3 regions of the Staphylococcus sp. GDH8C109P genome follow, and region 3 is predicted to be linked to each of the others. Evidence: predicted binding sites of a transcription regulator. Region 3 holds the regulator's gene; each other region holds the start of a gene.

Region 1 (11,029 bases), on a different contig from region 3:
ATCATTGGTTAACTTATGTGATTCAAATTGTAATTGGTTTAGGTTTTACAGCAATTTATTTCTTTTTATTCAAGTTTTTAATTGTTAAATTTGATATTCCTCTTCCTGGACGTAAAAAAGACGACAAGGATATGAAATTATATAGTAAAGATGATTATAAAAACAAGGATGGTAAAGCAGAAGGTACTAAAAAAACTGGTTCAACAAATGAGTTTGAAGATAAAGCAATATATTATTTAGAAGGTCTGGGTGGAAAAGAAAATATTAAAGATGTTACAAATTGTACGACGCGTCTAAGATTGACAGTGAATGACGTCAATAAAGTTGAAGATAGTGGTTACTTTACTCATAGACAGATGGCACATGGTTTAGTAAAAAGTGGGAAAAATGTGCAAGTCGTAGTAGGGATGTCTGTACCTCAAGTAAGAGAAGCATTTGAAAATTTAGTATTTGAAGAAAAAAATAATTAATATAAAGGTTGCATATCAAACTATGCTCAAAAAAAGGACTAATCCATATGAAAAAAATGGATTGGTCCTTTTTATATGAATTACTTGCGATTTTGATTGTGCATGCTTGCCTGGGGATATGGCTCGAGCCTGTAGTCTCTCGCTCATATCATTTCCCTGGGCGTCAGCACGATGCAAAATCGCTATAAGTGATGTGTTTTAATACAATAGAAAAAAGTTTCGTATTATTTAACTCATACTACTAATAGAAAATCATGAATTTAATTAACCAAAAGATAAAACTAAAAATGAATACACATTATGGATGTCTCCGTTTTATATAAAAAACTTACGATTTTGATCGTGCATGCTTGCCTGGGGATATGGTTCGAGCCTGTAGTCTCTCACTCATATCATTTCCCCGGGCGTCAGCACGATGCAAAATCGTTTGGAATATTTATCAAAATACAAAAGTAAAGGCTCATTTGAAATAATTCATTAATCCTAATAAATTAGTGGTATTCTTATTTTATAAAATTAATAACATGAATTAGCCTTAAATCTTAAGAAATAAAGAATTGGACCTTTTGATATGAGAATAATATGCGATTTTGATCGTGCATACTGCTCAATAAACAAAGTTTACATATCAAGAGCATGTGACCGCTCACTCATAATGTAAGTACATAACAGAACACAAAAAAGTCAATTTCTATATAATTACAATAAAAATTGACGTTTATGTTTGAGTCTTAGATGTTGATACTTTAGACTCATGTTTATTTATTTTCGGTGGAAAAGAAATAGATCTAGTTTGTTGTTTATATTAGTGATATTGTGCATGCGTGTACTTTAAGAAATTCTAGTTTTATGCATTAAACGTGGTTGATAGGTCGCACTATAAATATCAATGTTGTGTGTCGCGATTGCGTGAATTAATTTAGAGAATGCTGTAGGTGAACAAGAAACGTTGATGGTATTTCGATTGAAGGTATAAACAATAGTTTCAGTGTGATTGAGTAAATTCATAATATCGATAACTTTATCTTTAATAAAAGCATCGTGAAGGCCGTCAACAGCGATTTCGAAACGTTTGGATGATAATAGTAAATGATCTAAGTCTAATAGTTCATGTGCATGATTATTTTCTAAAATTTGATAGATTAAATAATTGTGGAAACTGAGAAAACTAATTAAATAAGGTAGTTGTTGTTTGGGTAAATTCACTTCTAAAGCATATAAATGATTTTTTTTGAAAATAGTAAACTTGAATGATTCACAAAAGTGTACTTGTTTCAAAAGTTTTAACAAATTTTTGCGGATATGACGTTTATTTAAACCACTGATGTTTAATACAAACGTTTCAGTTTTATCTAAAAACATATTATACCTCCATATCTATATAAAGTGACATACGTATATTAAAAATAATATTCTACTGCACTTAAAATTGTACATGTTTTAAATTCTATTAAATTGTACCACTCTTTTTAAAAGAAGACACTAGGTCTTTAGAACGAAGTATAAAATTTTTTAAAAGTTGCAAATTTTAAATTCATAATATTTAGAAAATTCTGTTGTTTCAAGGCTTAAAGTATGATACATTCTTCTTTATTAATACAGAGAGGGAAGTGTTTAGATGTTATCAAAAGTAAGTAAGTTTGCAACGAATACGTTTTTAGTATGGATGCTTATTGCAGCTATCATTGGTTTTATATTTCCAGTGCAACTTGCTACTTTAAGTAGTTGGGTACCTTATTTACTAGGGATTGTTATGCTAGGTATGGGATTAACCATAGATCCTAAAGATTTTAAAATTATATTTCAAGCACCTAGATCAGTAATTGTCGGTGTGATATTACAGTATACAATTATGCCTTTAAGTGCATTTTTAATTGTCAAACTGTTTCAGTTACCTCCAGAAATTGCTATTGGTGTGATTTTAGTTGGATGTTGTCCGGGTGGTACATCCAGTAATGTTATGAGTTATTTAGCAAATGCAAATGTTGCTTTGTCAGTAGCTATTACTAGTGTTTCAACATTACTAGCTCCATTTTTAACACCAGCGTTAATATATTTATTTGCGCATGAATGGTTACAAGTTTCATTTATTAGTATGTTTTGGTCAGTAGTTCAAGTAATTTTAATACCAATAATCATTGGTTTTGTACTTCAAAAAGTATTTAAGAAATTTGCTGATAAGACTGCCACTGCATTGCCAATTGTTTCTGTTGTAGCTATTTCATTAATACTTGCGTCTGTAGTTGGAAGTAGTAAAGCACAAATTTTGGCCACTGGTTTACTTATTTTTGCGGTTGTCATTCTTCATAATTTGATTGGATATGTATTGGGTTATACATTTGCTAAAATTTTAAAATTAGATCGACCGGATAAAAAAGCAGTATCGATAGAAGTAGGTATGCAAAACTCTGGATTAGCAGTTTCTTTAGCCACAGTACATTTTAATCCATTATCAGCAGTGCCAGGGGCGGTATTTAGCTTAATACATAATATTACAGGACCAATACTTGCAAAATACTGGAACAAAAGGTAAATATATCTGATTTTAGGTTGAAATTAATTAGGAATTCATAACTAAGATGAAAACATTAATATTTTGTGTTTTTATCTTAGTTTATTTTATCTGAGGCGATGACAGTCTAGAGAGGCGGAAAGTATGATACACTGACAATAATTTGATTTTATCTTGTTTATTTTAGAGGAGGGTAATGTATGTATCGCGCAGTGATATTTGATTTTGATGGGACAATTATTGATACAGAAAAACACTTGTTTGAAATAATAAATAAACATCTAAATCATTATGGTTTGGAGGAAGTTAGTTTAGATTTTTATCGACAATCCATCGGGGGGTTAGCTTCAGATTTACACCAGTATCTGGAGGTTCAACTTGGACAAGAACGCAAGGAAGCAATTTATCAAGAGCATAATGAAACAAGTATACATTTACCGATTGTTACGCATATGAAACAACTTATGGATTATTGTAAAGTGCGCCATATACCAATGGCTATTGCGACTAGCAGTTTTAGAAAAGATATTCAGCCCACATTCGATCAATTGGGGTTAGATACGTATATCGATGTTGTTGTTGGAAGAGAAGATGTAGAAGAAATAAAGCCAAGTCCTGAACTATATTTAACAGCAGTTCAAAGATTAAATTTTAACCCAGTTAATTGTTTAGCCATAGAAGACTCAGTCAATGGGGCAACTGCAGCGGTAAATGCTGGTTTAGATGTGATTGTAAACACGAATGATATGACGGAAAAACAAGATTTTAGTAACATAGCCTATGCAGGTAAAGATTTATCAGGTACAGCTATCATTGAAAAATATTTTGAAAAAAGTAGAGGCTAGTGTATGAATGGATATTTAATTCTCTTTTTTTTAGGTGGTCCAATTGTTTTAGCAATAGGAAATTTAGTTTTAGGCCCAATCTTTAATAAAAAAGTTCCATTAAAGATACAATTTCGCTCATTCATGGTTGGAAGCCTTGTTTACTTATTAGGAGCGTTAGCTTTATATTTTCTTGTTTTACAAAATCAATTTTAATTTAAAACCCCTTATTTTGACATTAAAAAAGTGTCGATAAGGGGTTTTTATTATATAAAATGAAAATAATAGCCTATTTTAAAAATTGAAGTATTAGTGTCACAATAACTAACACGAGTAAAATAGAATCAATACCTACCATAATTGCAAAACGTGGATTTTTTTCTCCAGTAGCTTTAGATTTTTTAACAGCTTTTAAATTAGGGATTAAACTTACGCTTAATAAAATAATAACAACAATACCAATGAAAATGCTCACGATTTATCACCACCGTTTTTATGTTTATCTATAAATTCCCATAGATAACCAGCTATTATACCAATAATCAGGCCAGTTATAATACCGATTTTCAGAGCAGAAAACATAGCACTGATAATGATTGCAATGAGTAGTGAAATAGGTAAAGTAATACCGAATTTATATTTTCGTTCTGGTGAATTTACAATAGTAAAAATTAAGTAATATAGTATCCCGAATACAACAATCGTAAGTAAACTTTTTAGCACTAAATTTCCGGCAGAAACATCACTGTCACTAAAATAATTGATCAGGAAAAATAATATGCCAAATATAATTGAAACTGTGATTGTTCGTTTCAATAGATGTTTATTCATATTGAACTCCTTTATAATAAAATCTATTGAGCATTATATCATATAAAATTAGGAACTATAACTTCATAAATACTAGACTTCGACTTTTAATTACAATAACTCAAGCTGTAGTTAATGAATTTTGCTGTTTTTATATTGCTTATGATCATTTAAATAAGCATAGAACAAACCTATTACTAAACCACCACCGATATAATTGCCAATACCTGCACCAAGCAAATTGATTAAAGCAGGTATGACTGAAAGGACATCACTTTGATATACGATACCGCCTGCGAATAAAACAGTATTATAAACCACGTGCTCATAACCCATAAATGCGAAAATTGATACACCAAACATCATGACGAACATCTTTGCCAAAACATCGTCTATTTGCATAGCTATGACAAGAGAGATGTTTATAAAGAAATTAGCAAAAATACCTTTTATTAGAATGGCGACAAAACCTGCAGTTAGTGTTTTATGGTCGATTGTAGCTTCTAATTGTTGCATCATTTCAGGTGTCATTATATCTGAAGAACGTATCAATAAAAAGAATATTAATCCACCTAGAGCATTGCCGATAAAACAAAGTGCAAAAATTTTAAAAACACGGAATGGCGAAATGACACGATAATAAAGCCCGACTGTAAAATACATGAAATTACTTGTTAATAATTCAGAATTTGTAAAAAGTATTAATACTAAAGCAAAACTGAATGCAATCGCACCGACTAAATTTGTAACACCCGTTGGAACATCAGATGCTAGTGAACCTTTAATGAGTAAGACAAAAACTGTTATCACGCCTAAGATAAATCCAGCCATAATAGCACGTAACAGATAACGCTTTAAATAAAAACTTTGCAATATATCTTTGGCTCGAATTGTCTCTACGACATGATGGACCCAAGCTTTGCCATAAAAAACTTTATCCCATTTGATATTTTTTTCGTTCAAAATTTTATCCTCACTTTCTATTAATTAAAAATATTATACTATGTCACAGTATTTTTGTGAAATAATTCACAAAATAATCATAATTAAATAGTGCTGATTCATTAACTAATGAGAATATTTAATTGTTCGCTATAATATCAAAAATAAAATTTACATTGCGTTTTCTCACAAAGTAATCTAAAATAAAAACATATGTAAGGGCTTACATAAATAAAAAATAATTGTTTTAATTTTTAGAATTTATAGTATAATAGCGTCATAATAAGTGAATTATTATCACTTATATTTGAATGAGATGGGGTTTGAATGATGAATGAGAATAATGAATTACAAAGGGGACTAGGTGCACGTCAAATGCGGATGATAGCACTTGGTGGAACAATTGGTGTCGGACTCTTTATGGGGGCGACAAGTACAATCAAGTGGACAGGACCTTCAGTAATATTTGCATATTTAATAGCAGGTCTGTTTTTATTTTTAGTAATGAGAGCTATGGGGGAAATGGTATATTTACATCCAACCTCAGGTTCATTTGCAAACTTTGCAAGTGATTACATAAATCCAGTTGCTGGTTATCTGACAGCATGGAGCAATATTTTCCAATGGGTTGTTGTAGGTATGAGTGAAGTTATCGCCGTTGGAGAATATATGAATTATTGGTTCCCTGATTTACCACAGTGGATACCAGGTATTATTGTAGTATTATTGTTGGCAGGTGCTAATTTAGTATCAGTTAAAGCATTTGGTGAATTTGAATTTTGGTTTGCAATGATCAAAGTAGTAACAATTATTTTAATGATTATCGCAGGATTCGGTTTGATATTCTTTGGCCTTGGTAATGGAGGAGAAGCTATTGGACTCTCTAATTTATGGTCACATGGTGGCTTTATGCCTAATGGTTGGATAGGATTCTTCTTTGCACTTTCTATTGTAATTGGTTCTTATCAAGGTGTTGAATTGATTGGTATAACTGCTGGTGAAACGAAAGACCCACAAAAAAATATTAAAAGTGCGGTTAATGGTGTAATATGGCGTATATTAATATTCTATATCGGAGCTATCTTCGTTATTGTAACTGTTTATCCTTGGGATGAATTAGGAAATATCGGTAGTCCATTCGTTGCAACATTTGCAAAAGTAGGAATTACATTTGCAGCAGGACTCATTAACTTTGTAGTTTTAACGGCAGCGATGTCTGGATGTAATTCTGGTATATTCAGTGCTAGTCGAATGACGTTGAATTTATCTCAAAAAGGAATGTTACCTAAGTTTTTCAGTAAAGTTATGAAAAATGGTGTTCCTATTTGGACAGTATCTGCAATAGCAATTGGTATTTTAATTGGCGCATTATTGAACGTTATCTTGCCTTTATTCATAAAAGGCGCGGACAGCATTTTTGTTTATGTATATAGTGCCTCAATTTTACCAGGTATGGTACCATGGTTTATGATATTAATTAGTCATTTAAGATTCAGAAAAAATCACAGTGAAGAAATCAAAAATCATCCGTTCAAAATGCCAGGTGGTGCAATAACAAACTATATTACAATGGCGTTCTTTATCATGGTGTTAATAGGCATGTTATTTAATAAAGAAACAGTTGTTTCAGTTGTTATTGGTATCGTATTCTTAGGTTGTATGACATTGTTCTATTACCTGAAAGGCTATCATAAATTAAGTGATGATCAGCAAATTTAAATAATAAAGCAAAACGTAAAACAGTAGGTTTTACAATTTACCTTAAATAAGTCATAAATGATACATTTACTTGTATCATTTATGGCTTATTTTGTTATCGATAATATCAAAAGTACCATTACACTGATGTTTTACAAAAAATTAACAATATAAAAATACTCACTCAAAACTCGTGCTTTAGAATAAAGTTGAGGTCATAATACATATCCAAAGGAGTTATTATATGAAAATAATTAATAAACTAGCTACTGCTACAATTGCAGGTACAATTATTGCCGGTTCATCATTGGGGAGTGGACAAGGGATTTATGCAGCAGGGAAAAAAGATGAAACTAAAGATTCAAATCAAAATTCTGATGTAGCTTACATGGGCAATACAAAAAACCCTAAAAACGTTATCTTTTTAGTTGGCGATGGTATGGGACCTTCGTATAATGCTGCTTATCGCTATTTTGCAGATAATCCAGATACTAAAGAAATGGATCAAACTGCTTTTGATAAATATCTAATAGGTAGTCAGCGTACAAATCCAAATGATCCAAAAGAGAATGTTACTGATTCTGCAGCCGGTGCAACCGCATTTAGTTCAGGACAAAAAACATATAATGGTGCTATTGGTGTCGATGCTAATAAAAATAATGTTAAAACGATTTTAGAACAAGCTAAAGAAAATGGTAAATCAACTGGTCTAGTATCTACTGCTGAAATCACAGATGCTACACCTGCTGCATACGCATCACATGTAGATGATCGTGATAAAAAGGATGAAATTGCTAAACAATTTTACAATGACAAAATTAATGGCAAACATAAAGTAGATGTACTATTAGGCGGGGGCGCTGAGTATTTCGGTAAAGATAACGGCAACTTAAAAAATAAATTTAAAAAAGATGGTTACGATGTAGTTACTAATAAAAATGAACTACAAAACTCTAAAAGTAAGCAAATATTAGGATTATTTGCAGATAATGATATGCCATTACAGATAGACGCTCCAGATAAAAATCCGAAATTAGTGGATATGACAGATAGTGCTGTAAATAAATTGAAACAAAATGACAAAGGGTTCTTTTTAATGGTAGAAGGTGCTTCTATTGATAAATCTGGACATCCAAATGATGTAACAGGGGTAATGTCTGAAATGTCTGGATTTGAAAAATCATTTGAATATGCTATGAATTACGCAAAAGAGAATCCAGATACACTTGTGGTAGCTACTGCAGATCATTCTACAGGTGGTATGTCTATAGCGAAAGGTAAAGATTATGTTTGGAATCCAGATGCTATTCACAAAATGAAACATTCAGGTAAATATATGACTGAAGAAATCAGCAAGGGTAAAAATGTGGAGAAAGTGATTAAAGATGGCTATGGTTTTGAAGTTTCACAAGACCAAATTGATAAAATAAAAGACGAAGCTAAAAAACTTAAAGATCTTAAAAAAGACGAAAAAGCATATGAGAATCAATTACAAAAAGTTCAAGATGCTGTACAAAAACCGATTAACGACAAATCTCATACTGGTTGGACTACAAATGGCCATACAGGAGAAGATGTAAATACTTATGCATATGGTCCTGGTAGTGATAAATTTAAAGGAAATATTGATAATACTGATAATGCCAAAAATATTTTCGACTTTTTCCAAAATGATGTAAAGTAAAGATGTAATAAACAAATAATGTCAACGCCAGATTAAAAGAGAACGACATAGAAATCGCATTTTTATAAAGGATTTCTATGTCGTTCTTGTTTATTATGTTATTTAAAAAGTAATGTTAGCATTGTTTTAGTGCTTAAATTGAATTTTTGATAAATGTTTACGATAATTATCAAGTGCCATTTTTGACTGTGTGATTGAATCCAATGAGCGTTGATAATTTAAAGCAATAAATCGATAATACAGAATATCTACAGTAAAAAGTTGCGCAAACAAAGATGTTGTTGCGGCCATGCGTAGTTCATTCTCATCTGTTTGACCATAAATTAAAGTATAATCAGAAATTTTAGCTACAGGGTTATTATTCGAGCTTGAGATCGTAATGATAGGTATATTATAGTCGGTAGCAACTTTAGCCATAGATTGCATTTCACTATGACTACCTTGGTTGGTAACGAAAAAAATACAATCTTTTTCATCATGCGTAGCCATGGTAGTCATTAATAAATGTGTTTCTTGTATTAAACGTACATTTAAACCTATGCGAGACAATTTTTGATATAAATCCGTGACAATGACGAGTGATGCGCCATAACCAAATAAAAATATAGTGCGCGCATGTTTCAATGTGTCGCAGATGTCATCGATATGATGTTGCTCAATTTGTGACGCAACACAACTCATTGTATCAGTTGCTCTAGCTAACATTTTAGATTTGATAATATCGACTGATTCATTATCAATTAATTCCATATGATTATTGTTAATTGCATCTTCAGGCAAATAACGTGAAATTGTAATTTTAAGTTCTTGAAAGCCTTTTTCTGTAATTTTTTTGCTAAAACGAACAATTGAAGCAGTACTTGTATTAATTTCATTAGAAAGATCTTGGACAGACATATTAATAATACGATGCGGTTCATTTAAAATAAAATCAGCAATTTTCTTTTCACTTTTTGTAAAAGTTTCATATATGTTATCAATTTTATAAAGTACGTTGGTCATAGTTTAACCACCTAAGTTATCAGATTCTCTCATTGATTTTGTTGTACCTAAAAAGAAGGTGAAGAGGAAACCACCGATGTAAGCAGCGATTAATCCTGCAATATATCCTAAGTACATATGATCTGAAATCAAAGGTAACAATGAAATACCACTTGGTCCAATAGCATTGGCACCAATGTGTCCGATACCACCAACTACTGCGCCACCAATACCGCCACCAATACATGCTGTGAAGAATGGTCTACCAAGAGGTAATGTAACCCCATAAATTAAAGGTTCACCAATTCCGAGGAAACCAACAGGAAGTGCACCTTTAATTGCATTTCTCAAAGTAGTATTTTTCTTACATCTTACCCAAAGTGCTAATGCGGCGCCAACTTGTCCTGCACCTGCCATGGCAGCAATAGGTAATAAGTAAGTAGCACCAGATTGATTAATCATCTCAATATGAATAGGCGTAAATATATGATGTAATCCTAACATAACTAATGGTAGGAAGAAAGCACCAATGATAAAGCCGCTAAAGACGCCACCGATATCAATAACCCCATTGACTACGGATACTAAACCGTCAGAAACAAAGCCAGCTAATGGCATAATGATAAAGATTGTTGATAAGCCGATAACGAACAAAGTAATTGTAGGTGTCACGATGATATCTATGGCATTTGGTACAATTTTATGTAATCTCTTTTCTACGAGACTTAATAACCAAACTGCAAAGATAACACCTATAATGCCACCTTGTCCTGCTTGTAAAGGTTCACCTGTGAAAATATTAGTAATCATATTTTCTTCTGTTAAACCTGTTAATAATGTTGTCCCACCAATAACACCACCTAAACCTGGTGTTGCACCAAATTCTTTTGCAGCGTTGATACCCGTGAAGATTGCTAAATAAGCTAACATACCATCTTTAATTACATTAAAAACAGTGACAAGTTGCGTAATCCAAGCGCCTGATATGACCTCCGCCGCAAGTAAATTGCTTAAAACAGCCCCAATACCACCAATTAAACCTGCACCAATAAATGCTGGAATCAATGGGATAAATATATTTGCGATTGTTTTTAATAGTTTATTGAAC
Region 2 (11,029 bases), on a different contig from region 3:
TATGTGTAAATCGCTTCTGCATCCGCAAAGAAACGAGCAATATCATACTCTCCAGCTAAGATACCATTACCACCATGAACACCACGACCCATAGCTACAGTCTCTCTTAATCTTAATGAATTCATCATTTTAGCTGTTGAAGTCGCTACTTCATCATATTCACCGTTAGCCTGCATACGTGCGAGCTGTGCGCATGTAGCCATAGCTTGTGCTAAGTTTCCTTGCATCATTGCCAATTTTTCTTGAATGAGTTGGAATTTACTAATTTCTTTACCAAATTGTTTACGCTTTGTTACGTAATCTGTCGTTGCCTTCAATGCACCAGCCATTGCACCTGTTGCCATATATGCAACACCTGCACGTGTTGAATATAAAACTTTCGCTATATCTTTAAAACTATTGATATTTTGTAAACGTTGTTCCTCTTTGACAACGACATTCTTCAAACGAATTTTTGCATTAGGTACGATTCTTAGTGCAATTTTATGTTCTAACAGTTCAATTTCTACACCTTCTTGGCTTGGTCCAATAATGAAGCCTTTAGGTTTTCCTGTTTCTACATCTACGGCATAGACTGGCATGACATCTGAAACATTTGCTCCACCAATCCATTTCTTTTCACCATTAATAATCCATTCATCGCCTTGACGTTTTGCAGTTGTTTCTAATCCACCTGCGACATCAGAGCCATGTTCTGGTTCCGTAAGTGCAAAGCAAGTACGTAATTCATGTGATTGTAACTTTGGCAGGTAATATGCCTGTTGCTCTTTACTACCGCCAAACCAGAATGAATTATGTCCTAATCCTTGATGTACACCTAACAACGTTGCTAAAGATACATCAAATCTTGCAATCGTATATGACATGAAAAATTGGAACATTTGACTCGGTGTACGAGCGCCTTCACGTCCTTCAAAAAGCAATGGATTATTAAAATAGTTAAGTTTCCCTAATTCATCAAAATAATCTTCTGGCTCAGTGGCATTTAACCAATGTTCATTGACAGAATCACGATACTTTTCTTCTAACATGTCATTCAATTGTTTTAATAATTTAACTTCACCTTCTGTTAAATCTTTTCCAATACTTAAAATATCTTCTGGGTACAATGCTTTTAATGTTTCTTCTTTTGTTGGCATAATAAAAACCTCCATTTTTTGATAGCGCTTACATTTATAGTAAAAAAATTTTGTGCTTTTCAGCATTTTATTTTAATTCAAATCGTCAACATTTTTCACTTCTTGTTGGGCTTTCTCATTCATGTATTTCTGAAGTTCTAATTTGTCTGCTTTTGATGTTGAATTCAATGGCATGTGTGTCAATTTCAGATATAATCTCGGAATTTTATAACCAGCAATATTTTCACGCATATGCGCGTCTAATTTTGCTTCAAAGTCTGGGTCATCTTTGGTAAGTACAACTGCTGCAGCAACTGATTCACCATATTTGGGACTGTCATATCCAACGACAACACCTTGAGCTACGAGTGGGTGTTCTGCTAATACCGTTTCTACTTCGGAAGGTAAAACATTCTCACCACCAGTAATAATCATTTCTTTACGACGATCAACGATATAGACATCACCATCTTCGTCTACTTTTGCTAAATCACCTGTTAAGAAATATTCGCCGTGAAATGTTTTTGCAGTTTCTTCCGGTTTATTCCAATAACCAGGTGTTATATTATTACCACGAACGCCAAGTTCACCAATTTCACCAACTTCTACTTCTTCAAAATTATCATCAAATATACATATATCCATAAACATGACCGGCTTACCAATACTGCCTGGTTTCTGTGCGCCATTCTCAGGTGTATTAACCATGACAAGCGGTGCTTCAGTTAAACCATAACCATTAATAATTGAATAGCCCAAGCTATTAAATTTCTTTTGTACCATTGGTAAAGGTGATGAACCACCTTGAATTAAGAAATCGATACTTTCAAAGTTTTTCAAATCGAAATTTTCAGCTACTAACATGGCGTAATACATCGTTGGAATCTGAATTAAATAATTAGGTTGGTACTGAGCCATTAAATCATTTAACGCTTCGCCATTAAAGTAACGCTGTAATATCAGTGTGCCACCAGCCATTAATAAAGGTAGTGTCAAATCGTTAAATCCTAAGACATGAAACATTGGTGTGGAAACAATTGTTGTATACGTCGAATTAATTTTATAAGTCAGTGCTATATTAATTGGATTATTTACAAAAGAATCGTATGAAAACATAACGCCTTTAGGTAGTCCTGTCGTACCACTTGTATACATTAATGACGCTAAATCGCTTCCTTCCACACTAACAGTATTGAATGGACGGTGTTGCGAAGGATCTACTACTTCATCGTATGCATTTGAGTCAATATCCATGTGTAGCAAATCATCTGCAATGCCTTCTAAACTTGAAACATGCTTCTCAGCGTAAAAAATGAGTTTGACATTGGAATCTTCAATCACACTTTTTATTTCCTGTGTTTTCAAACGCCAATTAATTGGTAAGTATACGGCACCCAATTTAAATGAAGCGAACATCAAATCTAATAACGCTACATCATTAGGCGTGAATATACCGACGACATCACCACGTTTTACACCTTGATTTTGTAAATAATTAGCTAAATTTTCTGCACGAATATTCAAATCTTGATAGGTCCATTCCGTGCCTTTGAATGGGTCAATCACTGCGGCTTTTTCATCGTCAAATGTCGCTCTCGTTTTAATCCAGTCGTAGTTCATATTTTTCTCCCCCTTAGTTTAAATACGATAATCCGACTTTATTGCATCAGACAATCCTCCCCACTTATCTTGATAGATATCGCTATTCATTTCATTCAAATGTGTTGCAATGAGCGGCTTGAATTCCATATTTGCTAGAATATCTCGCTCTAAATCAAGACCAGGAGCTATTTCAATGAGCATTAATCCTTGTTGTGTAAGTTCAAATACAGCCCTTTCGGTGACAAAGTACACCTCTTGATCAAGCAAAAACGCATTTTCAACATTGAAATCAACATTATCAATTTCATTGATAAATTTTGGTATATGACCTTCTTGTTCTACATTGACCTTGCGCTGTGCATAACTTAGTTGACCCCCGACAACTAATGAACCGGAAAAGACAATTGTTTTTACCGTTTGACTTATGTCGATAAATCCACCACAGCCATTCATTTTATTGCCAAATTTTGAGACATTTACATTACCTTTGGAATCTACTTGAGCAAAGCTTAGAAATGCTATATCAACACCTCCGTTATAAATGAAATCCCAAGTCATATCGTGTCTCATACGTGCACTTAAGTTATAGTTCATACCAAAATATTTTCCGCTGCTAATCAAACCACCAAACACGCCTGTATCTATATTGGGCTGTACTAAATTATTAACGTCTTCTTCAGTTAAAACATTGGATAACTCATTATTTATGCCAAAACCAATACTGATGACATCACCTTGAAGTAAAAATTGAGCAGCACGTCTCAAAATTACTTTTCGAGTGTTCAATGCTATATATGGTTCTCGCATCTCTGTAATTTGATAATGTCCTGAAAGTGCCGGATCATAATACGTTTGCATCACTTGTCTATGATATTTTGGATCACGGTTCACTACAATATAATCTACTAATTTACCAGGTATAAACACTTCACTTGGATTGAAACGACCACTTTGAATCACTTCTTTAACTTGAACAATGACTTTACCATTATTTTTATGCGTAGCTGCCGCTAAACTAAAGCCTTCTCCTAAATGTGTCTCATGCTGCATGTAAATATTGCCTTCTTCATCAGCATATGTACCTCTTAGTATAGCTACATCAATGTCTGGAAAACGGTAGTTCAAATAAGTGTCATCATTTATATTTATTAAAGAAACTAAATCTTCAGTCGTACATGAATTGACTTTGCCACCAGAATAACGTGGATCCACGTTTGTATTTAATCCAATTTTAGTAATCGGACCTGGAAAAGCTTCCGTACTTCCACGATAATGTGTAGTTATTACACCTTGAGGTAGGAAGTATGCCTCTATTTCATTGTTCTGCATTGCTCGAATCGTTACTGGCGAACCAGTAATAATACTCGTGATTAATCGTTTGACCATACCCCTTGAAACGAATGAATCTAAATCAAAACTGTCTCCTCTATAATCACTAATATCATTTGCAAGCATGAACGTTAAATTATTAAGTGATTGATTCTCATCATATTGTTCGACTAACGTTTTAAGTATCTCAGCTGGTAAATTTGCCGTAGATAAGGCTGCCAGAGCTATAACATCACCTTCATTTACGATGTCTTTCAAATCTGAAAATGGAATAATTTTCATACAGTTTCTCCTATCTATGTTTAATCCAACTATTAAAGTTTTGAGTTATAAATATCTCCTTTCTTTATGTATGTAAGCCCTTACATGTAATATACCATTATTTTTGAAATTTATGCAAAAATTTTAAATTTTACGTTTATAGTGAATTGTGAAAATGCGCACAACATCTACTGTGACAGTTTTAGAAACGGATTAAGAAAAATATGAAAATAGTTGAATAAGGGGTATATAAATCAAATTGTTTATTAAAAAAGTAAATATGTCCTGAGAGTATAAAAAATCTGGGACAGCATTGATTCGTCCCAGACACATTCATTTTATTTTCTATCACATAGATTTTTTCTAGTTAATTATAATTGTTATTTAAAGTTAAGTACTATAAAAAAATGGTAGAAGTAATTTGCATTTTCCTTTTTTCTCTCTCGTACTGTGCTTTTATCTATTCATTCTCCAACAATTTAAATTTTTTTTCTAATGTTTGAAGTCCTTGATCTATAATCTTTTTTTGTTCCATTAAATTTTTTTGATGTTCCAAAAATATATTTTTTCGCTTCGTTTTTGTGTCACTTCCTTGATGGTATAACTCCGCAATTTCTTTTAACGTTGATATAGGCATATGTGTCTGGCGCATACATTTTATAAATTCAATCCAATATAAGTCTTCTTCTGAAAAATCTCTATAACCATTCTTATTTCTCTGAACAAAAGGAAAAAGTCCTGCTTTATCATAATATCGAATGGTATGTTCACTGATACCTAAATTATCGGCAACTTGTTTTACTTGCATAATTTACCTCCTAAAAAAAGGTGACTTTATAAAGTCACCTTTTTGTCTATTTCATAAGTTGAACCAGTAAATCTTCATAATCATTATTAATGATAGCTTCAAATCCAAATGTTGATGTCATATCATTCTTTAATGACTCCACACTGTTATAACCAATGTGTTCAGGATCATCTATATTTAAACCAATACCTTTAATATCATTATGGAATAAATTATTTTGATGCGATAACTCAATAATCTCTTCAGCTAATGATTTAACGTAATTATGACTTGGCACAGATACACTCTTTTCATCTATTACCTTTGTTTCTGTAATAATTTTGATATCTGTTTCTTTCCCTTTAAATATTGCTAAAAAGTAATTCATATCAAAATGACCTCCTCATGATTAAAAAGTAAACTAGCGTGTCGTATAACCGCCGTTAGCAAATAATGTTTGTCCGTTGATCCACCATCCATCTAAAGTTAAGAAAGTAATAATTGGCGCGATGTCTTCTATTTTTGTAAGTTGGTTATGAAGCGCTTGAGATTTATGGAATGCTACAGCATCATCGCTTTCTTGTGGGTAGAAGAATGGTGTGTCCATTGGTCCAGGAGCGACCGCGTTCACTGAGATGCCTCTATCCATAAACTCTGCTGAGGCTGCACGTGTATAATGCTCAACAGGCGATTTGCCTCCAGCATAAGTTGAATAAAAGCCTGTGTATGCAGCAAGCAATGCAGTGGCTAAAGTGATGATTTTACCATTATCATTCATAGATTTTTCAGCATATTTAATAAAGAAATAAGCTGACTTTGCATTGATGTCTGCCATACTATCAAATTCTTCTTCAGTCGTTTCTGAAATAGGTTTTTTAAGCACTTTACCAACAGTATTTATTGCAATATCAACTTTTCCAAATGTCTCTTCAGCATGTTGAAATAAAGCTTGGACATTACTAACGTTTGTCAAATCACTAGAAAATAATGTACCTTCTCCGCCTAAGTTTTCAACTTTTGTAAGTGTCGCTTTTGCATCATCTAAAGAATTTTCATCATGGTGATGGATTACTAATTTGGCTCCTTCTTTAGCGTAAGTAGTACTTAATAAACCACCAAGGTTCTTAGCACCACCAGCAATAACTACAACTTTGTCCTGTAGACTATTAAATTTACCCATATTATATAACCTCCTTTGAATATATTTCAACCATAAACCTTAGAGTGCGATATCAAGCAAGAGATTATTGAAAAATACTAAATATTTTTTATGGTATCTTGGTATCATTAGGATGTGCTGTACTGTAAGCGAAAATGATTATATTGCTATTTTCTTTTGAATTTTACACCCATCCTTTTGTGCCAAATTCTATTTTAGTTTTTTAGTTTAGCGTTAACTTTTTTACTGTGTATTATATTATTAAAAAAAAATATAAACCATAATATTAGAAAAATAATCACAAATATAGTAATTGATGAAACTACTGTGGAAACCTCCATTGGTAACCAATGATTAAGATAAGCTACAGCAATAAATGAAATAACACTACCACTTAAATGAATGAATAATTGCAGTAATAAAGGTATATTATCTACTACATAAATACTAGATAATAAACCACAAACAGCTCCAAAGAAATATATTCCTATTACATCGCCAAAATCAATGCTCATATGATTAGCTGCGAGAAATATAATCGTAATGCTACTGCTAAATCCGACACCTTGTAACATTTCTTTTAAGATTCTTTTCATTATAATCCTCTCCTTATATGTTATATGCCTAATGCTTTATTTAAATTTTTGACGTATCTTCGAGATATAGACACTTTCTTACCATTCGTAAGTGTAGCTATTAGATTACCTGAGAATGATGGGTTAACTTTCTTTATAAAATGAACATTAATAATTGATGATTTAGATATTTGTATAAAGAAAGCTCCGGCCAATTTATGTTGTAATGTACTTAAAGACATGCGTGTTGTAAGTTCTTTTTCTGTTGTCGTAATTGTGATTTCTTTATCAAATATTTCAGCGAACATAATATCTGATTTACTGATCATGAATATACCTTCTGATGTTTTAATCCCTAGTTTATCTAAATTTGAAATTGTGAAATTATTTATGTGTTCTAATAAACTTTCACCTGTTTTTCTATCAAAAGTATCGATGTTTACTTCTGTTATAGTGCGAACTTCGTCTATTTTCAGATGAACTCGTACGTCACTTTCCATAGTACCGCCCCCTCTTTTTACTTATACTATATAATTCCCTTCTATTTTGTCAGTACTTTTATCGTAAGAGGTCACCAATATAACGTAACCGGTCGGAAACATAACTATAAAATTCAAGCGCTTTTCTAACATCGTTCATAGTTTCATTTTTAATAAAAAACGAAGCACATTAAAAATTATCCAGAGACATAAAGTTCTTGGGCAAATGGGACGTATTTTGGCGAGACTCTTGAGGGAACAGGACAAGCTGAAGACTACAGGCTGAAGCTGTCCCCTAAGAAAGCGAGCCAACAATACGAAGTATTGAATTAAAAAGAAGCACTCAGATGAATTAAATCATCTGAGTGCTTTTTTCTGGGATTTATGTACCAAACTCATAAACATTTTATTTTTTACTGTCTATTTGACAAGGTACCTTTTAAATATGAAATCTATAGCACAGTATCATTTATTAATAAATTTCAATAAATGCTTAAGCTTTTATATTTTTAGGTATAATGATTTGAGTCAAAATCACACCAATAATCATAATTGATAAACCTGTTAAAAATGAAGTAGTCGCAGCTACACTAGCACTATGGTTCACTTGCACTGCTGCAAAAATAGTTGTATTAAGCGCAATTCCTAGCGCGCCACCTAGTGTTGCACACATTTTGTAGATACCTGAAGCTAAACCAACTTTTTCATCAGGTATGGTTAAAATGGCAACTGTAATTCCTGGCGTGGCACATAAACCATTTCCTATAGCACAAATGACAAAGCCAAACACGACAATGCCTACATACCAATCTGTTGGTAATACAGTTAAACTAATAAACATAATTCCTATTGCTGGAAATAGTGGTCCTACTAATAACAATGGTTTCCCACCAAAACGTAAGGATAATTTTTCTCCTAAACGGATCATCACAACTGCCATGATGACATAAGGTACAGTCACAAGACCTGCTTGAAAGGCATTTAACCCTAACTCTGTCTGCGCATACATATTAAATACTGTTGTTGTACCTACGCCAGAATTGAGTACAACATTAATCATTGAAGAACCCACAAATCCACGGTTTCGGAATAGTGAAAAGTCAATGAATGGTGCATGTTTTTGTCTTTCAAAGAATATAAAGACAACTGTAGAAAGTACAAAAATTACAAGACACGTAACTGAAAAGGTGCTAAACCATCCTTGTTCAAATCCTTGTGTAGCAAATAAAGTAATACTTCCTATTAAAACTGCAAATAAAAACATACCAATATAATCAAATGGTCTTGTGTCAATTTTTTCTTTTTCTACTTCTTCTGTTCCCCACAATAACCAAAATGCGATAATTGAAATAATAATAGAGATGATAAAGTTAGATTGCCAATTGACATATGTAGCTATCAATCCACCAACCATCGATGCTAAACCGATACCACCAACACTACCAATCATCAAGTAGCTAAACGCTCTACGCATTTCTTTACCTTTAAATTGCTCATTAATCACGCCTACAGTAGAAGGAAGTAAAATAGCCGCAGAAAGTCCTTGCAACATACGTCCTACCAATAAGAACGCTGTCACACTAGATACAATAATGAGTAATGAGCCTAAAATACTAAAAATGATACCAATATAAGTCATTTTTAGTTTTCCTATTTTATCAGAAACATCACCTGCACCTACCATAAAAATACCAGTAGCAAATGATGCTAGACTGACAGATAAGTTAACAACGCCTGGTGTTGTTTGATAGGTATTTTGAACCTGTGTAGATATATTAATAAACGATTGGGCAAAAAGCCAATACGTTAACACACTTAACACAATAGCTAAAATCAATTTATTGTTTGATTGTTGCTTTGTACTCACGATGCATGAGCCTCCTCATCTAAATATTGCATATAAAAATACACACTAGATAGATATTATCATACAAAGTACAATTTATTTTATGATTTTTTACTATTTTTCTACTTCAAATAAAAATTTACTTTTATTTGAATCCTAAAAGTAAATTTAAAGTTTGTACAACCCCATCTTCATTATTATTAATTGCAATTAAATTAGCCTCTTTTTTTAATTCGGGATAGGCATTATCCATTGCGACTTTATATTTGGCAGCTTTAAATAAATCTAAATCATTATATCCGTCACCAAATGCAATGGTTTCTGCAGGCGTAATTTGAAGTAAATTCTGAATTCGATTAATTGTGGTTCCCTTATTCACGCCCAAATCTGCAATATCAATCCATGCCTCATCTGAAGCTACGATATAAACGTCTTTTTCAAAATGTTTTAGACGGTCGGCAGTCTCTTTACAATGACCACTTGCGTCATGAACTGTAATTTTTAATAAATCTTCGGCAATATCGTTATAATCTTTAATATAATTCACATGTTGATAAGAACCATGCACATGCTTTTTCTCTGACTCAGAAATATTGTCTAACACATAAGCACCCGTTTTGGAACAAGCCAGAATGGTTTGTGCATCATCAATTTCTCTGATCGTATCAATAATTTCTTTTGCCTTTTGATTTTCTATCTCCGCATTGTAAATAAAATCTCCGTTATATTTAATTCGTGTTGCACTATCACCTACAATAAATGTATTTGTTGCGAGGTCTCCTACGATATTTTCCACACGTTCACATTGTTTACCAGTGCAAAAAACAAAACGGATATCTTGATCTGCACAATTTTCCTTTAACAGTTGAAAAGTCTCACTATTAAATTGGCTGTCATCATTTAAAAATGTGCCATCCATATCTACGACAATCAGTTTAATATTCATAAAAAATCCCCCTTTATTTAGCATTAAACTCATTGTATCTACTTATCATTATAATTAACAATTTTTCTAATAAGCATTGAATCATTACTTTGTGGTAATTTGCTTTTTCTGAAACTGTTTTGGTGTTAGTTTGTATTTTTCTTTAAAAACTTTTATAAAATAACTCGTAGTTGAAAAACCACATGCCATTGCAATATCAGTAATCGTGTACGGATATTTACTACGCAACATTCTTACGCTGTGCTCTAATCGTAAATTCACTAAGTATTGCATAGGGGTTTGGTTTACATAGTATTTGAAGCATCTAACCGTTTCAGATTTACTCATATGAATCTCTTCACTTAACATTTGTAATGAAATTTTCTTGTGAAAATGACTTTGTAAAAACGTCATCAGTCTTTTAATACGGTAGTCAAAATAGTATCGTTTTTGTTCATTTACCACTGCTGAATGCAACAATAACCATTTTATTGCTTTATAATATTTGGCAGTAATCTCTAGTTCAAAATATAAATTTTGATTTTCATATATTTGCCCCGCTGAGTTAATAATCTCTATAAGTTCTTGTTGCTGTTTGTCATCTTGAGATAAGTATATATACGGCACATGATGTGCTTTATTCATAATTTCTGACACATAATTAAATTCTACATAATTGGTAGTTTCTGGTATTTCAATATTCCAACAAAAATACTCTGTATACGATAATTCACTCGTTAACTCATGCACAACATTTGAATTGATAAAAAGCCCGTCACCTTTTTTAACATTAAATGTATCGTCACCAATTGAAACATTGAGTGCTCCATTAATCACATACATGAATTGCAATGCGTGGTGCCAATGTATAGGAATGTAGCCAAATATCGTGCGATTTAAATACGTATGTAAAATAATATGTTTCCATTGTTTATCAGGAAATTGTAT
Region 3 (11,029 bases):
TAACACGGATTCAGAAGCAGCGATACGTTCAGTTGTATTAGTTCCTTTAAATATTTCGTCTATAAAGCAATAAATTTTATCATCTGTTTTTAAATCAAATAATCGCTTAATAGATTTGATTTCTGTCATAAAATAACTATCACCAGACAAGATATCATCTTGGTTCACCATAGAAGTGAAAATTAAACCAGGTTTATACTTGAAGTAATTTGCAGTAACTGTATTTATCGTTTGAGCTAATAAAAGATTTAAGGCAATTGCTTTCATAAAAGTTGATTTTCCTGACGCGTTTGATCCAGTTAATAATATATGGCTATTGACTTCTAAATCATTAGAAATAGCATCGACAAGCAATGGGTGCGTAAGTGCTTCAAATTCTACTGAATCATCATTACTTGCTTGGGGCAATGCATATTGTGATAGTGTTTCTCTCCACAATGCTACCGCATAATGATTGTCTATGCTTCCTATATATTCATAACAAGCCATAACTTCAGATTCATATTTTTTAAAGCTATGTTGTATTAAATGAAAGATATGATAGTCCAACATAAATATAGCTTTAAATAAAAATGCAAATATCATAGAATCTTCTGCTGTATTTACTCTTCCTAGAAGACCACTTAGCCTACGAGCAGCTTTAAAATGATTAAAGTCAACATCTATGGAAGGCGCACCATCTATTTTATGAATTGCGTAAGCCTTTTTAATAACATTTGATGTATAAAATAAAGAATTTAAATCTTGATCAAACGTTTTTCTTAGTATGCCACTCAAAATCATATTAAATATAGCAGTCAATATAGTTAAAAGTATACCGAATTCAGGTTTTAAAAATGTAACTAGCAAAAAGACTAACGGAAAATATGTAGCCAACATAAAAAAATGATTACGTTTTACTGTAGTCAATTGATCAGGGAACGTGGGATAAATCGCTTTACCTATTTTAGCAAGGTGAGTTGATATTTTCAGACGAAAAAATTCATCATTTTTAAATTTTTGAATTAAAGCTTGATTATGAATCGTAAACATCTTTCTTAAGGTTGCATACAAGCGCATTTCGCCAATTGCAGAAAAATTAAAGTTCATGTTGTCGAAAAGGGCATTTAAATTCAAATCAGCGTAAGTTTTATCATCTATAAGATTTGTTTCATCAAATTGGTGTTTGTATGTATCGAATTGATAACTATACCTATGATTAGGTCGAACAAAAGATTCTAAAGGTTTTCTAAGTGACCATAAAGGTTTGATATCATGATTTAATTTTTTATTGGCAATGATTGTCGTGATAATAAATAAAATTGTTGTTCCGATTATTAATGCAATTAGGAACCAAAATATAGGATACATAAGTTTCACCTCATACTTAATTAATATGTTTTATTATGTCATGAAATAAATGGATTCACAAATAGCTGATTATGTTAAGTGGTGATATATGTCAATAGAGAACGTGCGTACTTATCAACAATTAGTGTATAACTTGTTGATAAGTCGTGGGCAAATATGTGGATATACATTGTTTTCTGAATATTCAACAGTTTAAAAGTTACATTTTACTTGTGGATAAATGGGATAACTTTGTGGATAGCTTTGATGATAGGGTTAAAGCTGTGAATAGTTAAGGTATAAAATAATAATAAAAAGTACGAAAAATGATTTTTCCATTTTTCGTACTTATCGTTAAAATTAGTATTAAATTAACTTTTCTTGTAATTCTGCCCATTTTGACATGACTTGTTCTAATGCTTGTTCGCTGTTTTCTTTCTCTTTGGCTAAACGATTTGCTTCCTCTGGATCACTATATATATCTGGTAAAGTTAACAATTCATTAATTTCATTAATTTTAGTTTCAAAATTATCTATCTCGGTTTCGCATTCATCAATTTGGCGTTCAATTTGACGTTGTTCGCGTTTTTGAAGTTTTTGATCAATATAATTATCGTTTTGAGTCACCATCGGTTTTGTCTGATGTGAAGCTTCATATTCTTTTTTAGCTTGAATCGCTTCGTTTTCTTCTTTCTTCTCTATAAAATATTGATAATTACCTAAATACATTGTGCCACCATGAGTGTCTAAATCATAAACTTTGTTTGCAAGTTGATTAATAAAATAACGGTCGTGTGAAACAAATAAAATCGTTCCTTCAAAGTTATCCAATGCCTGTTCTAACATTTCTTTTGAATCTATATCAAGATGATTTGTAGGTTCATCTAAAATAAGTACATTGTTACGTTCAAGCATTAACAAAGCCAATTGTAATCTAGCTTTTTCACCACCAGAAAGGTCATTAATGATTTTTTTTACATCTTCTTGTACAAATAAAAATCGACCTAATACTGCACGTATGTCTTTCTCGTTCATTGAAGGGTATTGGTCCCAAAGATAATCTAATATTGTTTTACTAGATTTAAATTCAGCTTGTTTTTGGTCATAGTAACCGATTTTTAAATTTGCACCAGTAGTAATTTCACCGTTTAATTTTGGTTGAATACCTGCAACTGTCTTGATTAAAGTAGATTTACCGATACCGTTAGGCCCAATAATAGCGATATGGTCTCCTTTAGTTACTTCAATGTTGATACCTTTGGTAATTGTCTCTTCATAACCAATTTCTAAATCTTTGATATGAAAAACATCATTACCTGTATTTCGATCAAAATCAAATTGGATATTAGCACTTTTAGCATCAACCATTGGTTTATTGATTCTTTCCATTTTTTCCAGCATTTTCCTACGGCTTTTTGCCATACCAGTAGTTGAAGCCCGCGCTATATTTTTATCAACAAATGTTTCTAAGCGTTTAATTTCATCTTGTTGACGTTCATATTCTTGCATGCGTTTTTCATAATACTTATCTCTTTTTTCAATAAATTGTTTATAATTACCTATATAATGTTGCACATCTCCAAGTGCAACATCATAGATTTGATTTACTATTTTATCTAAAAAATATCTGTCGTGGCTAATGATAACAATAGCCCCTTTAAAATAGTTTAAATAACTTTCTAACCATTGTGTTGTTTCCATATCTAAATGGTTAGTTGGTTCATCTAGCAATAATAAATCAGGCTCACTTAATAACATTTGGGCTAATGAAAGCCTCGTTTTTTGACCGCCACTAAAGTCATTAATAGGGCGATTGAAATCTGGTTCAGTGAAATTTAGACCGTGGAGCACCGTTTTTATCTTACTTTCATATTGATATCCATCTTGTTGTTCGAATTCATTGGATAAGTATTCATATCGATCAATATGATTTTTATATACATCTGTATCATATTCATTTGCATGCTGTGCTAACCAATCTGTTTCTATTTTCATTTCAGATTCAAGTTTTTTCATATTTTCAAAAGGTTTGGACATTTCTTCAATCACGGTTTGGTTTGTGTTGAGTGTCATTTGTTGTGTTAAATAACCAAGTTTTAAATTTTTACTTTTTGAAATATGACCACTATCATAACTCTCGACGCCAGCGATAATTTTCATCAATGTAGATTTACCAGCTCCGTTACGCCCAACGATACCGATACGTTCGCCAGTTTTAACTTCAAAATTGACATTGTTAAAAATATCTTCTCCGTCGAATGATTTTGTAATGTCGTTTAATTGTAATAATATCATCCGTTTTTGCACCTCTCTATTCATTATCATTCTACCGTATTCTGCGTATTGTTAAAACTACCAGTGTTTATTTTTATAATGTATTAATGTATAATGTTGAAGTAATTATAAGATTAATTAGAGATTATAGTATAGGAGGACAAGATCTTGGCTAACCAAAGCGAAAAGATTCCTCGTGCCACGTTAAAACGGTTACCGTTATATTATAGATTCGTCAATACTTTGAAATCTAAAGGGATAGACAGAGTTAATTCTAAAACAATTAGTGAAGGTTTGAACATTGATTCTGCAACAATTCGTCGTGATTTTTCTTATTTTGGTGAATTAGGCAAAAAAGGGTATGGCTATAATATTGATAGCTTGTTACATTTTTTTAAAAATGAGATAAGTGAAAATGATGAAATTAAAATAGCCATCGTAGGTGTAGGGAACCTAGGTAAAGCATTACTAACATATAATTTTTCTATTCATGATGAAATGACTATCACAGAAGCGTTCGATATTCGTGATGATGTAATAGGAACACAAATAGGCAATGTGGTTGTAAGCCCATTTTCAAAAATCACTGATGTATTAAAGCAAGAACAAATTGATGTCGTGATATTAACAACACCTGAAAACGCAGCACAACAAGTTGCAGATACTTTAGTTGAAGCAGGAATTAAAGGTATTCTAAATTTCACACCAACACGTGTTTATACGCCGTCAGATGTACAAGTTCATCACATTGATTTAGGGATTGAATTACAGTCTTTACTTTTCTTTATGAAAAATTACAGTAATAAACAATAATTTTTAAATATTAACTTTGTAGAGATACAAACATTTTTGATGTTTAGTTGTCTCTACAAAGTTTTTTTATTGTTCACTAGCTCCGCTTCATCTTATACATATACATATGAAAAGGCATTAAAACATAAAGGTTGAAATTTTAGTACAAATCTAATATGATAATTCTTATTGATTTTATCGGAAAGAGGTAATGTTATGACGTGGTTAATAATCAGTGGCTTAATCGTAGGTGGACTTTTGGGATTTGTCATGCAACGTACACGATTTTGTCTTGCTGGTGGATTTCGGGATATGTATATTCAAAAAAGTAATAAAATGTTTTATGCCTTGTTAATAGCAATCTCAGTGCAAAGTATCGGATTGTTAATTCTAACTTCGACAGGGTTAGTAGAAATACCAGAGTCAACATATCCAATCATAGGTACGGTTATTGGCTCATTTATTTTTGGTATTGGAATTATATTAGCTGGTGGTTGTGCAACTGGTACATGGTATAGAGCTGGAGAGGATTAATTGGTAGTTGGATTGCACTTATTGCATATGCATTTACATCAGCTGCTACTAAATTTGGTTTATTATTACCTTTAATGGATGGTATCAACAAACCTACTAATGTAAATACAAGTATGGCTCAAACAACTGGTATTCCAACATGGGTATGGGTCGCGTTATTAACAATTATAACGGTTATATTTGTTGTTAAAACGTTACGTAAACCGAAGCCTAAATTTGCGGTACCAAAATTAAAACAAAAGTTTACGGGGATTCGTTATTATTTATTTGAAAAAAAATACCATCCCTTTGTTGCAGCAATTGCAGTTGGACTAATTGCATTATTGGCTTGGCCAGTGAGTGAATCTACTGGCAGAATGTACGGTTTAGGAATTACAACGCCTTCTGCTAATATCGTTCAATTTTTTGTAACTGGTGATCTTCAACTTTTAGATTGGGGTGTATTCCTTGTTTTAGGTATCTTTGTTGGTTCTTATATTGCAGCAAAAGGAGCTAGAGAATTTAAGTGGAGACTACCTGATAAAAAGACAATCCGTAATAGTGTTATTGGTGGCGTATGCATGGGATTTGGTGCATCAGTAGCAGGTGGTTGTTCTATCGGAAATGGTTTAGTTGAAACAGCTACAATGTCTTGGAAAGGCTGGATTGCGCTTGCATCAATGATACTAGGTGCTTGGTTTATGAGTTATTTCATATTTATTAAGCCGATGAAAAAAGCACAAAAGTCTACAAGTCAAACAGTCTCAGCACAAACACAAACGACATAAATTTTATTTTTAGGAGGATTTCATTATGGTATATGAATTAGGTACAGTAGGTATGGTTTGTCCTTTTCCTTTAATTGAAGCACAAAAGAAAATGACTACTTTAGAGAATGGTGACGAATTAAAAATTGATTTCGATTGTACTCAAGCAACTGAAGCAATTCCAAATTGGGCAGCTGAAGAAGGTTACCCAGTTATCAATTATGAACAACTTGATGATGCTTCATGGACAATCACTGTTCAGAAAGCTTAATGTTATATTAAAAATATTATTTTATTATATACTACTCAATGAGAGAAAGTCCGAGACATATTCTATGATGTTTCGGGCTTTATTTTGTTTTAAAAAATTGTTTGTTATTGAATAACACAAGTTGTAATGGTAAATGAGATTAGTCGTCTTTGAATGATCTATATTTTTAATACTAATCATGTATATAGTTGCTTCTTGAAGTCAGCAATATTTTTTGTGTTTACCAAGTAGTTTGAGTTTGGCTTTTAACAGTATTTAAAGGGAATACAATATGATAAAATAGATGATGTTTACAATGCCAAGTAATGAGAGTGAAAATAAAATATGATTGGCATATCTAAGTGTAAGATTTTTTAGATAATTGATTATAAATTCAGTTACTGTCAATATGTGCAATTATGGTGTCAAAATAATATGCAATAAGTTGAATTATAGGCGTTAACAAAGCTATAAAAATTTAAATAATAATTTGAAAATTGATGTGTGAGGAGCTTTTTATATGAATAAAGTTGATGCCATTTTAAGTGTCGTTTGTTGATGGCGTCCTTGTTACAGGAATCACATTTCGATTAACACATGATACCACGTGTGAAACTGTTTTGAAGCAGTGGAAGCCATAGATTTGTATCAATGAGTAGGATAAATCTAATATAATGATAATGAAATACATAGATATGATGATGAACTGAATTGCGACAGAACAAATATCAGAAAGTAGTAGTTTGTAATAGGAGGAAATAAAGTGAGTGAATGGACAAGAGATGAACGTTATCAACGTTATGAAGAAATTAATCAACAAACAATGGACGAATTAACTGAGCGTGTGAATCAATCTAAATATAGACAATTGTTTCATATCCAGCCAAAAACAGGATTGTTAAATGATCCTAATGGTCTAATTTATTATAAAGGAGATTATTATATCTCACATCAGTGGTTTCCTTTAGGAGCTGTCCATGGTTTGAAATATTGGTATACATATAAAAGTAAAGATTTAATAAATTTTGATGATCAAGGAATTTCACTAAAACCAGATACGAAAGATGACAGTCATGGCGTGTATAGTGGCAGCGCATTTACATATAACAACAATTTGTATTATATGTATACAGGCAATCATAGAGATGAAAATTGGAATAGAAAGTCTACACAACATATAGCTAAGGTAGATGACAATGGTGAGGTTCAAAAATTTCCTAAAGCGGTAATAGCAGCGCCACCTTCAGGATATACGCAGCATTTTAGAGACCCTAAAGTATTTGTTAAAGATGAAATTTACTATGCAGTAATTGGGGCACAAAATGAAGAAGGATATGGAAGAATACTTCAATATCAATCAACAGACATTGTAAATTGGACATTTCAAGGTGAAATAACAACAAAACTGGAAGCGTTTGGTTTTATGTGGGAATGCCCAGATTATTTTAATTTAGATGGTTTCGATTTACTGTTATTTTGTCCTCAAGGTATTGAACCAGAAGGTGAAAAATTTAGAAATATTTATCAATCTGGTTATATCATGGGGCAATACGACATAGACCATCTTGTCATGGATCATGGTGATTTTCATGAATTAGATCATGGATTTGATTTTTATGCGCCTCAAACTTTTATAGATGAATTTGGCGAAAGAATACTCATTGGTTGGATGGGTTTACCAGAAGTGAACTATCCTACAGATTCAGATGGTTGGGCTCACTGTTTAACAATCCCGCGTATTTTGACAATTGAACAAGGTAATTTAAAACAACGTCCTATTAAAGCACTTCAACAATTAAGAACGAATAAAGAAACAGCATTAGGTTACGCTAATAAGTTTACGCGGTTTTTAAATCCATATGAAGGTAAACAATTTGAATTGATTATTGATATTTTGGAAAATGACGCTACTGAAATTTATTTTGAAATCAGAGCTTCAAAATCACAGTCTTTACTTATTGCTTATAACACAAAAACAAAAAAAATTACATTGGATCGTAGTGAAAGTGGCTCACTACCAGAACCAGTCGATGGTAATACACGTAGCACTTATTTAGATACGCCATTATCTCAACTACAAATGTTCGTAGACACATCGAGTATTGAATTATTTTGTAATGATGGTGAACGTGTGATGACTTCAAGAATTTTTACAGATGATGATGCCATAGGATTTAAAGCTTCTACTGAATCTGGCCAAGTCTTTCTTAATTTTACAAAATATGACATAAAGGATGATCTATAAATGAAACGTTTACTTGCAATAGGGGAAGCACTTATCGATTTTATCCCTAATCAAAAAGATTCAAAATTAAAAGATGTTGAAGGGTTCACAAGACAAGTCGGTGGAGCGCCTTGTAACGTTGCCTGTACTACGACAAAATTAGATGGGCAAGCAGAAATGATTACCCAATTAGGTAATGATGCATTTGGCGATTTAATTGTTGAAACAATAAATAACATTGGCGTGCATACAAACTATATTCGACGTACAGATGAAGCGAATACTGCTTTAGCATTTGTAAGTTTAACCAAAGAAGGGGAACGTGATTTTTCATTCTATCGTAAACCATCAGCAGATATGTTATACCAACCTAGCAATATAGATGCAATTACTGTAACAGAAAAGGATATGTTACATTTTTGTTCTGTTGATTTAGTAGATAGTCCAATGAAACAGGCGCATAAAGCATTAATAAATAAGGTGAAATCAGCAAATGGTACGATTATCTTTGATCCTAACGTACGTTTGCCGTTATGGACTAGTGAAGCGGAATGTAAAAATGCAATACGTGAATTTTTGCCATTAGCGCACGTGCTTAAAATTTCAGACGAAGAGCTGACATTTGTGACTGGAAATAAAGATGAGAAAGAAGCTATCGCGTGGCTATTTCAAGGTAGCGTAGAGGCAGTTATTTATACGAAAGGAAAAGAGGGTGCAGAAATTCATTTTAAAGATGGCACAGTGATTGATCACCCTGGTTATAAAGTGAAAGCGATAGATACTACTGGCGCTGGAGATGCTTTTATAGGAGCATTAATTAATAGGTTGGCAGTATCTGATATTGTGAATCCTATAGAAGCATTAAAAGTACAAGGTAAAGATATGCTTGAATTTAGTAACATAGTTGCTGCAAAAGTTACTACTAAATATGGCGCGATTGAGAGTATACCTAGTTTAGATGAAGTTCATGAGATACTTGAATATTAAGAGCGTGGACATGGAAAGCAATCTTATTCATTGAATCCAATTCTGTTAAGATAAGTACGGGAAATTAGGAATTAAGGAATACTTGAGCAGTATAGCTCATGCATAAGCACCACTAACTCAATAAATTGAGAACGGGTGCTTTAATGATAATAGGCAGAGACAATTAATTGTCTCTGCCTATTAATTTATGTATTAAATTTTTTTGACATTACGTACGGACGCGTAGCAGTGTTCATTATTTTTGAAGTAAACAATACGAGACTTAGAATCAATGGATTCTATATTGTGTCTATTAACAACAAAACTATTATGACATCTAAAAAATCGTTCATCTAAATTATCAATCTCTTTTAAATTACCATAAAATTCAATTTGCCTATTGTCTAAATGAGCAATCAAACGATGTGAATTCGAAGAAGATTCAAAGAACATTACATCATCATATTGCACATAAATAGAGTTACTGCCACGTTTGAGTTCGATTGTTTCAACTGTGCTTTCTTTTGAAAGTAGCTTCAATCGAGTTTCTGATGTTTCGAGACAATCGATCACTCTTGATTTTAATTCGCCAGGGTCATCTTTGAAAATAAAATCCATAGCAGCAACTTTATATACAAAAGTTAAATAAGTGAGCTCACTGTGACTTGTGACAAATATAATATTGCTCACTGGATCGTATTTTCTAATCTCACTTGCTAATTTAATGCCATTAATATCAGCTTCTAATTGTATATCAAGAAAATAACAACCAATATCTTTAAGTTCTTTGGCACGTTCCAATACCTCATAAGGATCTGACGTAGCTACTTCAATTTCCATTGGCTTTTCTTCTATCATGATGTAATTATTGATAATTGAAACTATATTTTCACGTTGTCTTACATCATCTTCACAAATGAATATTTTCATATTTACACATCCTTATGAATTAGAATTTAATATTTCTACTTTTTGGATAAAATAATTATTATCAATCGTTGTATCTAATAAAACATTGGAAGTTGCATCGGTTATTTCCTTTAAGCTAGATAAACCTAAACCACGGTTTTTTCCTTTTGTTGAGTAGTTTTCTTGGAATAAAGTATGTACTCTAGGCATATCAGGTTTACATTTATTCATGATGATAAACATCACTGAATCGTCTTCATTTTTGATAAAGGCAATGCGAATTAAAGGATCATCTTCAATTTTTTCTGATGCTTCTATAGCATTGTCTAATAAAATACCAATAACTCTACTTAAATTGATTATAGGCATATCAATTTTCTCAATCGGTTCTGGAACCTCAATGCTCAATCTTATATTTTTTTCTTGAGCTTGTAATATTTTAGTTGTTAATAAACCTTTAATTTCGCGAACTTTTAAATTTTCAATGCCATTAATTTTAAGTGTTTTCATTTGCATATTATCTTGCATTGGTATGATTTCTTCATTAAAATATTTACGTAAACCTTCCATATCATCTTCTCGGATATAATCAGATAATGTTGAAAGTATATTAACATAATCATGTCGAAATTTACGCATCTCATTGTTAATTTTTTCAATTTGTAACGTATATTTATAATAATTTTCTATTTCTTTGATATTACGTTTATATTGAATTTGACGTATAATGCTGAAGGAAATAGTAATGATTAAAATAGCAGTAGTAATGATGACCACTGCATACATGATTACAACAAATTTAATATCTGAAAATGACAAAATGGAATTTGGTAAATAAAAATAAATTAACAGTAAAACTGTGAGTAAAAACAAGCATACAATTGAAAGATATATTTTATTTAACGATAAAAATGAAGTTGACATTTTTATGAAAAAATATTTTATTATGTATCCTAAACTTATTGCAATTAAGATAAAACTTACTGCATAGAATGAACTAAAAAT

Evidence for each region. The regulator Rex, encoded in region 3, represses fermentation and respiration genes when NADH is low (regulators of the CRP and FNR family bind a similar motif). The targets are predictions, from matches to a motif close to TTGTGAAATATTTCACAA.
Region 1: the regulator Rex is predicted to act here: its motif matches at 5,634-5,651, upstream of KA867_RS02365 (formate/nitrite transporter family protein).
Region 2: the regulator Rex is predicted to act here: its motif matches at 4,478-4,495, upstream of fadX (fatty acid degradation protein FadX).

The regions. Positions count from the first base shown of each region.
Region 1 is NZ_JAESMX010000009.1:90,385-101,413, reverse strand. It holds gene KA867_RS02400 (alpha-glucoside-specific PTS transporter subunit IIBC) at 1-470, shown strand, start outside; gene KA867_RS02395 (hypothetical protein) at 1,302-1,832, opposite strand; gene KA867_RS02390 (bile acid:sodium symporter family protein) at 2,089-3,003, shown strand; gene KA867_RS02385 (HAD family hydrolase) at 3,183-3,827, shown strand; gene KA867_RS02380 (hypothetical protein) at 3,831-4,022, shown strand; gene KA867_RS02375 (hypothetical protein) at 4,096-4,281, opposite strand; gene KA867_RS02370 (hypothetical protein) at 4,278-4,637, opposite strand; gene KA867_RS02365 (formate/nitrite transporter family protein) at 4,749-5,579, opposite strand; gene KA867_RS02360 (amino acid permease) at 5,889-7,277, shown strand; gene KA867_RS02355 (alkaline phosphatase) at 7,501-8,940, shown strand; gene KA867_RS02350 (MurR/RpiR family transcriptional regulator) at 9,067-9,942, opposite strand; gene KA867_RS02345 (PTS transporter subunit EIIC) at 9,946-11,029, opposite strand, start outside.
Region 2 is NZ_JAESMX010000014.1:179,328-190,356, forward strand. It holds gene fadE (acyl-CoA dehydrogenase FadE) at 1-1,139, opposite strand, end outside; gene fadD (long-chain-fatty-acid--CoA ligase FadD) at 1,212-2,738, opposite strand; gene fadX (fatty acid degradation protein FadX) at 2,757-4,331, opposite strand; gene KA867_RS07645 (MerR family transcriptional regulator) at 4,771-5,118, opposite strand; gene KA867_RS07650 (hypothetical protein) at 5,165-5,485, opposite strand; gene KA867_RS07655 (SDR family oxidoreductase) at 5,519-6,277, opposite strand; gene KA867_RS07660 (DUF3021 family protein) at 6,472-6,852, opposite strand; gene KA867_RS07665 (LytTR family DNA-binding domain-containing protein) at 6,873-7,331, opposite strand; gene KA867_RS07670 (MFS transporter) at 7,804-9,180, opposite strand; gene KA867_RS07675 (Cof-type HAD-IIB family hydrolase) at 9,302-10,102, opposite strand; gene KA867_RS07680 (AraC family transcriptional regulator) at 10,187-11,029, opposite strand, start outside.
Region 3 is NZ_JAESMX010000022.1:81,505-92,533, reverse strand. It holds gene KA867_RS11730 (MutS-related protein) at 1-1,350, opposite strand, end outside; gene KA867_RS11725 (ABC-F family ATP-binding cassette domain-containing protein) at 1,696-3,624, opposite strand; gene KA867_RS11720 (redox-sensing transcriptional repressor Rex) at 3,772-4,416, shown strand; partial or broken gene KA867_RS11715 (YeeE/YedE family protein) at 4,612-5,696, shown strand; gene KA867_RS11710 (sulfurtransferase TusA family protein) at 5,722-5,946, shown strand; gene KA867_RS11705 (sucrose-6-phosphate hydrolase) at 6,689-8,170, shown strand; gene KA867_RS11700 (carbohydrate kinase family protein) at 8,171-9,136, shown strand; gene agrA (quorum-sensing response regulator AgrA) at 9,329-10,045, opposite strand; gene agrC (quorum-sensing sensor histidine kinase AgrC) at 10,058-11,029, opposite strand, start outside.